One region of the Paenarthrobacter sp. NEAU-H11 genome, then DNA from elsewhere that is predicted to be linked to it. Evidence: riboswitches for the same ligand, from Rfam matches in the RefSeq annotation. Region 1 holds a riboswitch; each other region holds the start of a gene.
What was found. A riboswitch is a leader RNA that binds a small molecule or an ion and turns the genes downstream of it on or off. The one in region 1 is predicted to bind thiamine pyrophosphate.
Positions count from the first base shown of each region.

Region 2: it holds a riboswitch for thiamine pyrophosphate, as region 1 does, so the genes downstream of both, thiD (bifunctional hydroxymethylpyrimidine kinase/phosphomethylpyrimidine kinase) here and thiC (phosphomethylpyrimidine synthase ThiC) in region 1, are expected to answer to the same signal.
Region 3: it holds a riboswitch for thiamine pyrophosphate, as region 1 does, so the genes downstream of both, thiO (glycine oxidase ThiO) here and thiC (phosphomethylpyrimidine synthase ThiC) in region 1, are expected to answer to the same signal.

Region 1 is NZ_JBNZGA010000001.1:18,149-22,355, reverse strand. Features, by position in the region: gene ACQ3DC_RS00125 (alpha/beta fold hydrolase) at 1-87, shown strand, start outside; gene thiC (phosphomethylpyrimidine synthase ThiC) at 92-1,912, opposite strand; TPP riboswitch at 1,907-2,014, opposite strand; gene ACQ3DC_RS00115 (amidohydrolase family protein) at 2,094-3,176, shown strand; gene ACQ3DC_RS00110 (VOC family protein) at 3,276-4,151, shown strand.
Region 2 is NZ_JBNZGA010000008.1:139,302-143,508, reverse strand. Features, by position in the region: gene ACQ3DC_RS12130 (Rne/Rng family ribonuclease) at 1-1,758, shown strand, start outside; TPP riboswitch at 1,888-1,985, shown strand; gene thiD (bifunctional hydroxymethylpyrimidine kinase/phosphomethylpyrimidine kinase) at 1,975-3,522, shown strand; gene rplU (50S ribosomal protein L21) at 3,787-4,095, shown strand; gene rpmA (50S ribosomal protein L27) at 4,157-4,207, shown strand, end outside.
Region 3 is NZ_JBNZGA010000001.1:331,299-335,505, forward strand. Features, by position in the region: gene ACQ3DC_RS01490 (thiazole synthase) at 1-716, opposite strand, end outside; gene thiS (sulfur carrier protein ThiS) at 722-958, opposite strand; gene thiO (glycine oxidase ThiO) at 955-2,274, opposite strand; TPP riboswitch at 2,269-2,386, opposite strand; gene thiE (thiamine phosphate synthase) at 2,415-3,170, shown strand; gene ACQ3DC_RS01510 (RNB domain-containing ribonuclease) at 3,247-4,207, shown strand, end outside.

The DNA of each region.
Region 1 (4,207 bases):
CACCGGCCCCAGGATTCAGTAGAGGGGGACCGCATCATCCGCTCGTTCATCGGCGATGCCAGCCGGGTCCGGGCACGCGCCTCCTGACGCCCTAGCTTCCGGCGGCAACACGGGGCTCCGGCAGGTACACCTTGCCGCCGGCTGCCCGGAATTCCTCGCTTTTCCCCTTCATCCCCGCGGCCGCCGCCAGGGCCGCCTGCGACTCCGCCGAGCCAAATTCGTCCCGGATGTCCTGGCTGATCCTCATGGAGCAGAACTTGGGACCGCACATGGAACAGAAGTGCGCGGTCTTGGCAGGTTCTGCGGGCAGGGTCTCATCATGGAAGGCTTCCGCCGTGACCGGGTCCAGGGACAGCGCGAACTGGTCGCGCCAGCGGAATTCGAAGCGTGCCTTGGACAGCGCATCATCGCGCTCGTGCGCCCCCGGGTGGCCCTTGGCAAGGTCTGCCGCGTGTGCGGCGATCTTGTAGGTGATCACCCCGGTCTTGACGTCGTCCTTGTTGGGCAGCCCCAGGTGTTCCTTCGGGGTGACATAGCAGAGCATGGCAGTGCCGTAGCGTGCGATCTCCGTGGCACCGATGGCCGAGGTGATGTGGTCGTAGCCCGGTGCAACGTCGGTAACCAGGGGCCCGAGTGTGTAGAACGGCGCACCCTTGCACAGCTCCTGCTGGCGCTCTACGTTCTCGCGGACCAGGTGGAACGGGATGTGCCCCGGACCTTCCACCATCACCTGCACGTCGAATTCCCAGGCGCGCGCCGTCAGCTCAGCCAGTGTGTCCAGTTCGGCGAACTGGGCAGCGTCGTTGGCATCCGCCGTCGCCCCTGGCCGCAGCCCGTCACCCAGGGAGAAGGCGACGTCGTACTTCGCGAAGATTTCGCACAGCTCATCGAAGTGCGTGTAGAGGAAGTTTTCCTGGTGGTGGGCCAGGCACCAGCCTGCCATGATCGAACCGCCGCGGGACACGATGCCTGTCACCCGGTTGGCTGTCAGGGGCACGTAACGCAGCAGGACGCCGGCGTGGATGGTCATGTAATCCACACCCTGCTCGCACTGTTCAATGACGGTGTCGCGGAAGATCTCCCAGGTAAGGGCATTGGCTTCCCCGTTGACCTTCTCGAGGGCCTGGTAGATGGGGACGGTGCCGATGGGGACGGGGGAGTTGCGGAGGATCCATTCGCGGGTGGTGTGGATGTCATCGCCGGTGGAAAGGTCCATGACGGTGTCGGCGCCCCACTGCGTTGCCCACTGCAGTTTGTCCACCTCCTCCGCGATGGAACTGGTAACGGCCGAGTTGCCGATGTTGGCGTTGATTTTCACCAGGAAGGCCTTGCCGATAATCATCGGCTCGGACTCGGGGTGGTTGATGTTGCTGGGGATGATGGCGCGGCCCGCGGCCAGCTCGCTGCGGACCAGTTCAACATCGCAGTTCTCGCGCAGCGCCACAAAGCGCATCTCCGGGGTGATCACGCCCTGCCGCGCGTAGTGCATCTGCGTCACGGTCCTGCCGTCGACGGCGCGGCGGGGCACCGGGCGCGCTCCCTTCCACTCGGCGCTGGCGGCGCCGCGGCGGACAGCCGAGCGGCCGTCGTCGAGCAGGTTCCGTTCCCTGCCGCTGTACGCCTCGGTGTCTCCGCGTGCTTCGATCCAGTCCGTCCGGAAGGGCGGGAGGCCGATGACGGGGTCGCTGCCAGGTCCCGCCGTCCGGTAGGTCCGGAACGGCCTGTTCGGCGTCCCGTTCGGGGAAGGTTCCAGCGCAATCTCCGTCACCGGGACCCTGATCCCCGTGCCGGCATCCTCAAGGTAGGCCAGTGAATGGGATTTCAGGGACTGGGTCACCGGTGGCTGGTTGCCGGCTGCTCCCATGGCCGGACGGTCTTGGGCAGGGTTCAGCTGTGCATTTTGTGTACTCAAGGAATACTCACTTCCTTCGCCGGCATTACCCGGACAGGTTCAACGGTCGCAGGCTGCGTCAGCCCGATCTCAGCCCCTGCAGGGGCACCCGTGTGGTCAAGATGTAAGCTACCACACGCCCCCGGAAGGGCGGCGTCACATTTGCGGGTGCTAGCCTGACCGGGCATCGAAAGGAAGCCCGATGGCAGACATCATTCACTTTCGCGGACCCGTCCTGACCGCACCGGACCGGGTACGCCATGGACTCTGGTCGGTGGACGGCAAGCTCACGTTCAGCCGGCCAACTGCCCCTCCGGCGCGGGAGCTCGGCGGCTGGGTGCTGCCGGGATTCGCTGACGCCCACTGCCACATCGGACTGGGCCCCGCCGGCCCGGTCGAACCCGCCCTTGCACGGGAACAGGCGCTGGCTGACCTCAACGCCGGAACCCTGCTGGTCCGCGACGCCGGCTCACCTGCCGATACCCGCTGGATGCAGGGCGGCCGGGACTTTCCGGTGCTGATCCGGGCAGGACGGCATGTGGCCCGCACGCGCCGCTACCTGCGCGGCTTTGCGGCGGAGGTCGAACCCGACGGGCTCGTGGAGGCCGTGCGGAAGCAAGCACGCGACGGCGACGGCTGGGTCAAACTGGTGGGCGACTGGATCGACCGGAGCGCCGGCGACCTCGCGCCCTCCTTTCCTGCCGCCGTCGTCCGTGACGCTGTCCAGGCTGCCCATGATGAAGGTGCCCGGGTCACGGCGCATTGCTTCGCCGAGGACACCCTGGACCAGATGCTGGACGCCGACATTGACTGCATTGAGCACGCCACGGGGCTGCTGCCCCGCCACCTGCCCCGGTTCGTGGAGCAGGGCGTGCCGATCGTGCCCACCCTCATCAACATCGCTACCTTTCCTGACATAGCGGAGCAGGCAGACGCCAAGTTTCCGCGCTACGCCGCCCACATGCGCGCCCTGTGGGAACGCAGGCTGGAACGGGTGGCGGAGGCCCATTCCGCCGGCGTACGCATCTTTGCCGGGACGGACGCAGGCAGCGTGGTCCGCCACGGGAGGATCGCAGATGAGATCCTCGCCCTGCACGGGGCCGGCCTGCCCATGCCTGCGGCCCTGGATGCCGCCTGCTGGGCAGCCCGCACGTGGCTGGGAGCGGACAACCTGGAGGAAGGCGCGCGGGCCGACGTCGTGGTGTGCCGCGAAGACCCGCGGACCACCCCGGAAACGATCAGGGCGCTGGAACACGTGGTGCTGGGCGGCCGCATCATCCGCTGAGTTATTTTAGGCCGCCACTTGGAATAAATTGAAGCTTCAAGTAATTTTAATATGTGACAGGCCGCCGACGGGACGGCCTCCAATACAAGGAGCCTTCAAATGACCGACGCAGCCGCCCGCCAGGATCTCCTTCCTGCCGACCTCGCCATGGGCACCGTGATGCTCAAGGTGGGCGACATGAAGGTCATGACCGATTACTACCAGCGGGCCCTCGGCCTGGAGGTCGTCGCGGAGCAGGACGGCGGGCTCTACCTCGGCCGGCTGCAGAAACCGCTGGTGCACCTGGCTCCCGCTCCGGGCCTGACGCTTCCGGGCCGGGGAGAGGCCGGCCTCTTCCACACCGCGCTGCTGTTCGAGAACCAGGCAGACCTGGCCGCGACCATCGCCACGGCCGCGCAGTTTGAACCCCGTTCCTTCACCGGCAGCGCAGACCACCTTGTCAGCGAGGCCTTCTACTTCACCGACCCCGAAGGCAACGGGATCGAACTCTACTGGGACCGGCCGCGCAGCAGTTGGTCCTGGAACGGCACTGACGTGGTGATGGACAGCCTGGCCCTTCCGCCGCAGCGCTATTTGGAGCAGCACCTCACTGAGGAGTCCCTGGAACGCCAGCGGGGAACCGTTGCGGGCGTGGGCCATGTGCACCTCCAGGTGGGCGACGTCCAGACCGCCCGCGACTTCTACGTGGGGACCCTCGGCTTCGAAAAGACCGCAGGCTGGCACGGCCAGGCCCTGTTCGTCTCGGCGGGCCGCTACCACCACCACATGGCAATGAACGTATGGAACAGCCGCGGCGCGGGGCCGCGCAAGGACACCCTCGGCCTGGGTGAGGTCCTCATCGAAGTGCCGTCGGGGGACGACGTCGGCGCCCTCGCCGACCGGCTCAAGGTTGCCGGTGTTGCCGCCCACCACACCGGAGCCGAACTCCGGTTCGAGGATCCGTGGCGCAACAGGATCCGGGTGGCAGTCCGCTGACCGGCGCACTCCCGGACAGGGGCTGCGTGCCGCCGCAGGGGTTGTCCGCCGGCTGG
Region 2 (4,207 bases), on a different contig from region 1:
AAGGACCGCCTCCCCGAGCAGGCCGGCGTTATTGTCCGGACCGCTGCGGAAGGCGCCTCCGAGGAAGAGCTGACCCACGACATCAACCGGCTGCGGGCCCAGTGGGAAGGCATCGAAAGCCAGTCGAAGTCCACCAAGATCCTTGCTCCGGAACTGCTGTACGGCGAACCGGACCTGACCATCAAGGTGGTCCGCGACGTCTTCAACGAGGACTTCTCCAAGCTGATCGTCTCCGGCGAGGAAGCCTGGGACACCATTGAGGCCTACGTCACCTACGTTGCTCCCGATCTGGTGGGGCGCCTCGAGAAGTGGACCAAGGACCAGGACATCTTCAGCGCATGGCGGATCGACGAACAGATCCACAAGGCACTGGAGCGGAAGGTCTTCCTGCCCTCCGGCGGCTCGCTGGTGATCGACCGCACCGAGGCCATGACTGTTGTGGATGTCAACACCGGCAAATTCACCGGCAGCGGCGGCAACCTTGAAGAGACGGTCACCAAGAACAACCTGGAAGCTGCGGAGGAAGTGGTACGCCAGCTCCGCCTGCGCGATATCGGCGGCATTATCGTCATCGACTTCATCGACATGGTCCTGGAATCGAACCGCGACCTCGTCCTCCGTCGGATGGTGGAGTGCCTGGGACGGGACCGCACCAAGCACCAGGTTGCCGAAGTCACGTCCCTTGGCCTGGTGCAGATGACCCGCAAGCGGATGGGCACCGGGCTGCTTGAAGTGTTTGGCGAGCAGTGCGAGGCCTGCGCCGGCCGCGGCGTGGTGACCCACGATGACCCCGTGGAGCACCGCCGGGCCAATATCGTGGCGGCCGAACACCACGTTCAGCGCTCGGACGCCCGCCCGGATGTCCGGAATGAAAGCCACCGCGCTGAGGCCCAGCGCGGGGACAGCAGCCAGCCCGGCGTCCGTCCTGACCGGAAGCGCCGCCGTGGCCGCGGCGGCCAGCAGGTGGACGCTGCTCCTGCAGCCGCCCTCCACGTGCACACGGTCCACCCCGACCCCACGGACGCCGAGCGGCACGCGAAGGCCGAAGCCACCAGGCTTGCCCTTGCCAATATTGCTGCGGCAGCACACGCCGCCCACCTGCACGACGATGAGGTAGCCGCGGCCCGGCAGGCTCCGCAGGTCCAGCCGGCGGAACCTGAGAAGCACGACGGCGACGCCTCCCGGCCTGCCGCCGTCCTCACCTTTGGCGGGGAGAAGGTTGCCCTGCCGTTCGTGGAGCACGCGGAGGAGCAGCAGCCGAAGCCGGCCCTGACGCTGGACCGGCTCGCCGAAGCCTTCGCCCACCTCGGTGAGCCTGCCCCTGCCGCGGAAGCCACAGCCGGTCAGCCCGAACGGCGGGCGCCGGAAAAGGAGCAGCGGGAACCGGAGCAGGTCCGGGCACCGCAGCACGTCCAGGCACCGCAGCACGTCCAGGCACCGCAGGCGGAGTCGCCGCAGGTCCGGCCTGAGCCGCTGCAGGCTGCCCATGCGCTGCGCGAAAAGGACTATTCCGACCACACCCTGGAACAGTCCCGCCCGCGCCGGGCGCGCCGCAACCGCAGCGCCAGCCGCGCCCAGGGTGCGGCCAACGAGACCTCCGTCGAGCAGCACGAGAATGTCCCCGCCGCGGCGGCAGGGCATTCACACTCTGCAAAGGCGCCGGAAGCTGACCAGGCAGGTGCCCCTGCGCCAGGCAACGCCAAGCCTGCCGCGGAGCCCATCATCCTGGGTGTCGGGGTTCCCGCTTCGGAACTCTAGGCCACCGCACGCGACACGCTGGATGCCCGGCCGCCCACCACGTGTGGACGGCCGGGCATCCGGCATTTAAGGCCGCACCAGTCGCACTGCGTCACCTTCGCCCTGCGTACCGCAAAAAAGCTAGGCTGGTGAACCGACACGGGGTGCCGCGCACAGAGCGGGCTGAGATCCACACCCGTTGAACCTGTCCGGCTAGCACCGGCGAAGGGATGTCTCTTGTCTTCAACTCTCGAATTGCCCGCTGCCACCCCTCAGGGCGCCCCTGCCCCTGCAGCACAGTCCGGCCAGCGGCGGCACGTGCCCCGGGTCCTCTCGATCGCGGGCTCGGATCCGTCCGGCGGAGCCGGCGTCCAGGCGGACCTGAAAAGCATCGCGGCCCACGGCGGCTACGGAATGGCCGCCATCACTGCCCTCACCGCACAAAACACCCGCGGCGTACGCGGCGTCCACGTACCCCCTGCTGCCTTCCTCACCCGGCAACTTGACGCGCTCAGTGAGGACATCAGCATCGACGCCGTGAAAATCGGGATGCTGGGTGATGTCGCGGTGATCGAAGCTGTCCGGGCGTGGCTCGAAAAAGTCCGTCCCGGCGTCGTGGTTTTGGACCCTGTCATGGTGGCCACCAGCGGTGACCGGCTCCTGCAGGAATCCGCCGAAGCCGCACTTCGCGAGCTGCTGCCGCTGGCGCACCTCATCACGCCCAACCTGGCTGAACTTGCCATGCTGGTGGGCGGGAACGTGCAGGAGAGCTGGGAAGGCGCCCTGGAACAGGGCCGAGAGCTCTCTTCCGCCACCGGGGCGACGGTGCTTGTGAAGGGCGGACACCTGGCCGGGGACGAATGCCCCGACGCCCTTGTCGACACTGCAGGCACGCTTGGCCAGGACGTGGTGGTGGTCCCGGGCAAGCGGGTGGCAACGCTGAACAGCCACGGCACCGGTTGTTCACTGTCATCAGCCATGGCCACAGTCCAGGTGCGGCTGGGGGACTGGGAGGCAGCCCTCCGGGAGGTCAAGCCCTGGCTGTCCGGCGCGCTGGAGGCCTCGGAGTCGCTGGAGGTGGGTACGGGCAACGGACCAGTCCACCACTTCCACCACCTTCAGCCGGAGCCTGCTGAAGGCAGCTTCGCGGCGCGGCTGTGGGCTGAAGCGGAGGAGCACCTGGAAGCCATCTACTCCCTGGCGTTTATCCGGGACCTGGCCTCCGGCGACCTGGCCGAGAAACAGTTTGGCTACTACCTGGCCCAGGACGCCATCTACCTCAACGGTTATTCACGGGTGCTCGCGCGGACAAGTGCCCTGGCCCCCACCGAGGCAGAGCAACTCTTCTGGGCACGTTCCGCCGCGCAATGCCTGGAGGTCGAGTCTGAACTGCACCGCTCCTGGCTCAGTACCCGGACCGTTGAGCCGCAGCTGGGACCCGTGACCAAGTCCTACGTGGACCACCTGGTGGCGGCATCGGCGTCGGGCAGTTATGCCGTGCTGGCGGCAGCCGTCCTGCCCTGCTTCTGGCTGTACGCGGAGGTGGGCAAAACGCTCCACGCACAGTTCGTGGCTGCCGGGGAGCCGGCGGGCCATCCCTACGCGGAGTGGCTGCGCACATACGCGGATGAGGACTTCGCCGCGGCCACCCGCAGGGCGGTTGCCATTGTGGACAGTGCGGGGCGCACCGCTCCGGCGCATGAGAAGGATGCCATGGCCACGGCATTCAGGCAGTCCTGCCGCCTGGAAGTTGAATTTTTCGACGCGCCGCGCCTTCATTCCTGACGTCCGGACGGCCGCCGCGCCGGTACTATGGTGGGGCACCCCCCCGGCCAGGGAAATGTGTTGTGGTACCTATCACAGACAACCCGCCGGAACCAGCCTCATTTGCGGCCGAAGCCAAAACTAGCGTATTCTAGATCTTCGGTGCTTACGCCAACACTTGGGTTATGACCCCACGGCGTTGAGGCACAGCGAGAGCCCAACCAATTATGGAACCGGGTTCCGCACGCAAATTTGTAATAAACGTCGAGAGAAGTGAGTTCCCAAGTGGTGTACGCGATTGTCCGCGCAGGCGGCCGCCAAGAGAAGGTTTCCGTTGGAGACTTCGTTACCCTGAACCGCGTCGCCGGTGGAGCTGGCAGCACCATTCAGCTGCCCGCACTGCTCCTGGTTGATGGTGACAAGGTCACCTCCGCCGCTGCTGACCTGGCCAAGGTAACTGTTACGGCTGAGATCCTCCAGGACCTCCGTGGTCCTAAGATTGTGATCCAGAAGTTCAAGAACAAGACCGGTTACAAGAAGCGCCAGGGTCACCGCCAGGAACTGACCAAGGTCAAGATCACTGGTATCAAGTAACCTTCCGTTACTGTTCAGGTTTTTCAGCAGATTCCCCAGAATTTAGAGGCAGGCATTTCAGATGGCACATAAAAAGGGCGCGAGCTCCACTCGCAACGGTCGTGACTCCAAC
Region 3 (4,207 bases), 310 kb from region 1:
GCGTGCTTGAAGGCGGCGCCCATCATGGCCGGGTCCTGTGCCCGGGTCACCGCCGTGGCCAGGAGCACGGCATCACATCCGAGTTCCATCGCGAGGGCGGCGTCGGACGCCGTGCCGATTCCCGCATCCAGCACCACCGGAACCGAGGCCCGGGACACGATGAGCTCGATGTTGTGCGGGTTGAGGATGCCCAGGCCGGTGCCAATGGGCGAGCCGAGCGGCATGACCGCGGTAGCTCCCAGGTTCTCGAGCCGAAGCGCCAGGACGGGGTCGTCATTGGTGTACGCAAAAACCTTGAACCCCCGGTTGACCAGCTGTTCGGTGGCGTCCACGAGTTCCACGGCATCCGGCAGGAGGGTGTGTTCGTCAGCGATGACTTCCAGCTTCACCCAGTCGGTTTCCAGGGCCTCCCTGGCGAGCTCCGCGGTGAGGACGGCGTCCCGGGCAGTGAAGCACCCCGCCGTGTTGGGCAGGACCTTGATGCCGTGGTCCAGGAGGAGCTGGAAAAGCGAGCCTGCCTCCTGGGGTGAATAGCGGCGCATGGCCACGGTGGTGAGGGAGGTGCCGGAGGCCAGGAGCGCGGCGCCGAGGCCGTCAAGGCTGGGCGCGCCGCCCGTGCCCATGATGAGCCGGGACGCGAGCGCGACGCCGTCGATCACCAGGGGATCATGAAGGTCCGGCCGGGTGCCGTCGAGGGTGCTGCGGGTTTCCGTCATGGTGTTCAGCCTCCCTGTACTGCCGTGACAAGTTCGACGTCGTCACCCTCGGAGAGTGCGGTAGCGAACCATTGGCTCCGGGGCACCACCTGGGCGTTGCGCGCAACGGCGACGCCCAATTTCCGGCCGTCGGTTGCGTGGCCGTCAGCGGCCAGTGCGCGGCCGGTGACCTCGGTGACGAGCGTGGTGATGGACGCGCCGTCGGCGACTGTATGTCCGGTTCCGTTCAGGGTGATGTTCATGCTGTCTCCTTGGGGTTGGGTAGGGTGGCCGCTGCAGCAGGCCGAACGGCGACGCCGGAAAAGCGGCCGGGATTGAAGGGTGCCCAGCGGGGGTCCTCCCTGCCTTCGAGCAGGTCCCGGCATATCGCCGCCGCTGCCGGGGTGAGGAGGACGCCGTGGCGGAAGAAGCCGGTGGCAATGATGAGCCCTTCCACGCGGCTTTGCCCTGAAGGGCCGTCCTCCAGAGAGACCCGCCCGAGCAGCGGGGCGTTGTCAGGTGTGCCGGGACGGGCCCGGGCTGTGCATTCCAGCAGCTCAAGTTCCGCCACCGCAGGCACCAGGACCTGGGCGTCGCGCAGCAACTGGTAGACGCCCCCTGCCGACACTGCCCCCGCGCTGGTTCCGCTGTCCTTCCCCAGTGCGTCCTCACGCTGCGTTGCCCCGATCACCACGGTGCCGTCCTGCCGGGGGACGATGTACACAGGGATCCCGCGGACCAGTCCGCGGACGGTGGAGGTCAGCAGCGGCTGGAGGTGGGCGGGGACGGCGAGGCGAAGGATGTCACCGTGGACCGGCCGCAACGGCAGGTGCAGCTTTTCCGGCAGCCCGGTCAGGGCCGCAGCGTGCAGTCCGTTGGCCACTACGGTCTCCCTGGCCGCCACCGTTCCTCCGCCCTCCAGCGTGACACCGGCGACGGCTCCGTCCCGCCAGAGCAGGCCCGCTGCCCGGTCCGGCACGGCGTAGCCCTCGGCGGCTCCGGCCACGAAGCTTCCGCCGGTTCCGCCGGCGTGCCGGGCCAGGGCACGGCGGAAGCAGGCGACCAGCAGCCTGGGGTCCACCTGGTGGTCCGCCGGTGTATTCAGCGCCGAGGCAATGGCCGGGCTCAACAGCGGCTCCCGGCGCCGGGCTTCACGGATGGTGAGGGGCTCAACCGTCAGTCCATGGGCCTGCTGCACCTCGCGCAGGTCCAGCAGCGCCTGCCGGTCCGCAGCGTCGGCACCCACGGCGAGGGTCGGCGTCGTAAGATACCCGGGATCCGAACCGGCAGCCGCGGCAAGGCCAGCGGCGAAACCCGGCCAGCGCCCGGAGGCCTCCAGCATGAGCTCCAGGAGGTCCTCCTCCTGGTAATGCAGTTCGCTCACCGGGGCAAGCATCCCCGCCGCGGCCCAGCTGGCACCGGAGCCGGGGGCGTCATCGATTACCACCGCTGAATGTCCGGACCGCCTCGCCTCCCAGGCGATGCCGTGGCCGATGACTCCCCCGCCGATGACCGCAACGTCGGCCTTGAGTGCGGAGCCGGGCGCGGGCCGGTACGGGGCGTCGAGCGCATTGGGCATAAGTGTCTCCTTCCCTACGCCGGTATTAGCCGGATCAGGTCAAGCGGTCGGCTCTGACGCCCTCTCAGCCCGGCGCTTTATGACAGCTGCCGCGGCTCCCGCAGTACGAGGCCCAGTGTAGAGGAACTAGGCTGGCACCCATGAATGTGTCCCACCCTCCTGCCGCTGCATCCCCCGTCCCGGCTACCGACGCCTTTCTCAACGCCGAAGGCAGTTCCGGCGTGCAGGCCGCACGCCTCTACCTCTGCACGGACGCGCGCCGGGAGCGGGGCGATTTCGCGCAGTTCGTCGATGCCGCCTTCGCGGGCGGGGTGGACATCATCCAGCTGCGGGACAAGTCCATCGAAGCCGCCGAGGAGCTGGAGCTCCTGGCCGTACTCAAGGAATCGGCGGTGCGGCACGGCCGGCTGTGGGCGGTGAATGACAGGGCGGACATCGCCGTGCTGTCCGGAGCCCCGGTGTTCCATATCGGCCAAAAGGACCTGCCCCTCAAGGCGGCCCGGACGCTGTTGAACGGCAACGCGGCCATCGGCCTGTCCAGCCACAGCCCGGAGCAGGTGGACGCCGCCCTGGCTGCCGCCGCCGGCCCCTCGGCGCTGGACTACTTCTGCGTGGGGCCGCTCTGGGCAACACCCACCAAGCCCGGACGGGCCGCCGTCGGGCTTGACCTGGTGAGGTACGCCGCCACGGCTGTTGCCGGGGCGGACGGGCAGGAGGACACGCCCGACGGCGGTGTCCCTTGGTTCGCGATTGGCGGCATCGACCACTCCAACGTCGAAGATGTGGTGGAAGCCGGCGCACGCCGAATCGTGGTGGTGCGGGCCATTACCGAGGCTGACGATCCGGCCGCGGCCGCCGCTTCGCTCCTCAGCGCCCTGGACGCCGCCCGCCCATAATCCCGCGCCGGAACTGCCGTGCCTCTCCGGGCCGCTTCCGTGCACTATTGACGAAATTCGGGCTACGCTGATTTTCGTGTCACACCATCGGCTGGCCCCCAATGTCCACGAGCACACCAACGCACTCGAAGCGGCGCTGGGCGCGCTCCGGAGTGAGCTTGAGCTGCCGGGCGCCTACCCTGATGATGCCGTGAAGGACGCCGAGGCCGCGGTGTCCGCATTGCAACTGCCGTCCCATGACCTGACTTTCGTTGAATTCATTACCATCGATCCGGCATCGTCCACCGACCTGGACCAGGCGCTGTTCATCGAGCGGGACGGCAACGGCTACCACGTTCTCTATGCCATCGCCGACGTGCCGGCGTTTGTTACTCCGGGCGGGCCGCTGGACGCTGAGACGCGGCGTCGGGGACAGACTTTTTACACGCCGGACGGCCGCATACCGCTGCATCCCGAAGTCATCAGCGAGGGGGCGGGAAGCCTCCTGCCGGGACAGGACTGTTCCGCGTTCGTGTGGGACTTCCGTCTTGACGTTGACGCGGAGGTCACGGCCGTGGCCGTGCGGCGTGCCCGGATGCGCAGCCGCACCAAGCTCAGCTACAAAGGCGCCCAGGCGGAACTGGACGCCGGCAGCCCTTCCCCTGTGCTGCGCCTCCTTAAAGAGGTGGGGCTCAAGCGCGTGGAGCTGGAGCGCGCCCGGGAGGGTGCCAGCCTGAACATGCCGGACCAGGAGATTGTCCAGCTTCCCGACGGCGGCTACCGGATTGCCGCCGCCCCGCAGCTGCCCGTGGAGGACTGGAACGCACAGATATCGCTGATGACCGGCATGGCAGCCGCACAGCTCATGCTGGCCGGGAAAGTGGGCATCCTGCGCACCATGCCGGCCCCGGACGAGCGTTCCCTGAACCATTTCCGGCTGCAGACAGAGGCCCTCGGAAAGCCCTGGGACGGCGAAGTCAGTTACGGCGAATACCTCCGCAGCCTGGACCCCACCCATCCCCGCCAGCTCGCAATCCTCCACTCCGCAGGGATGCTCT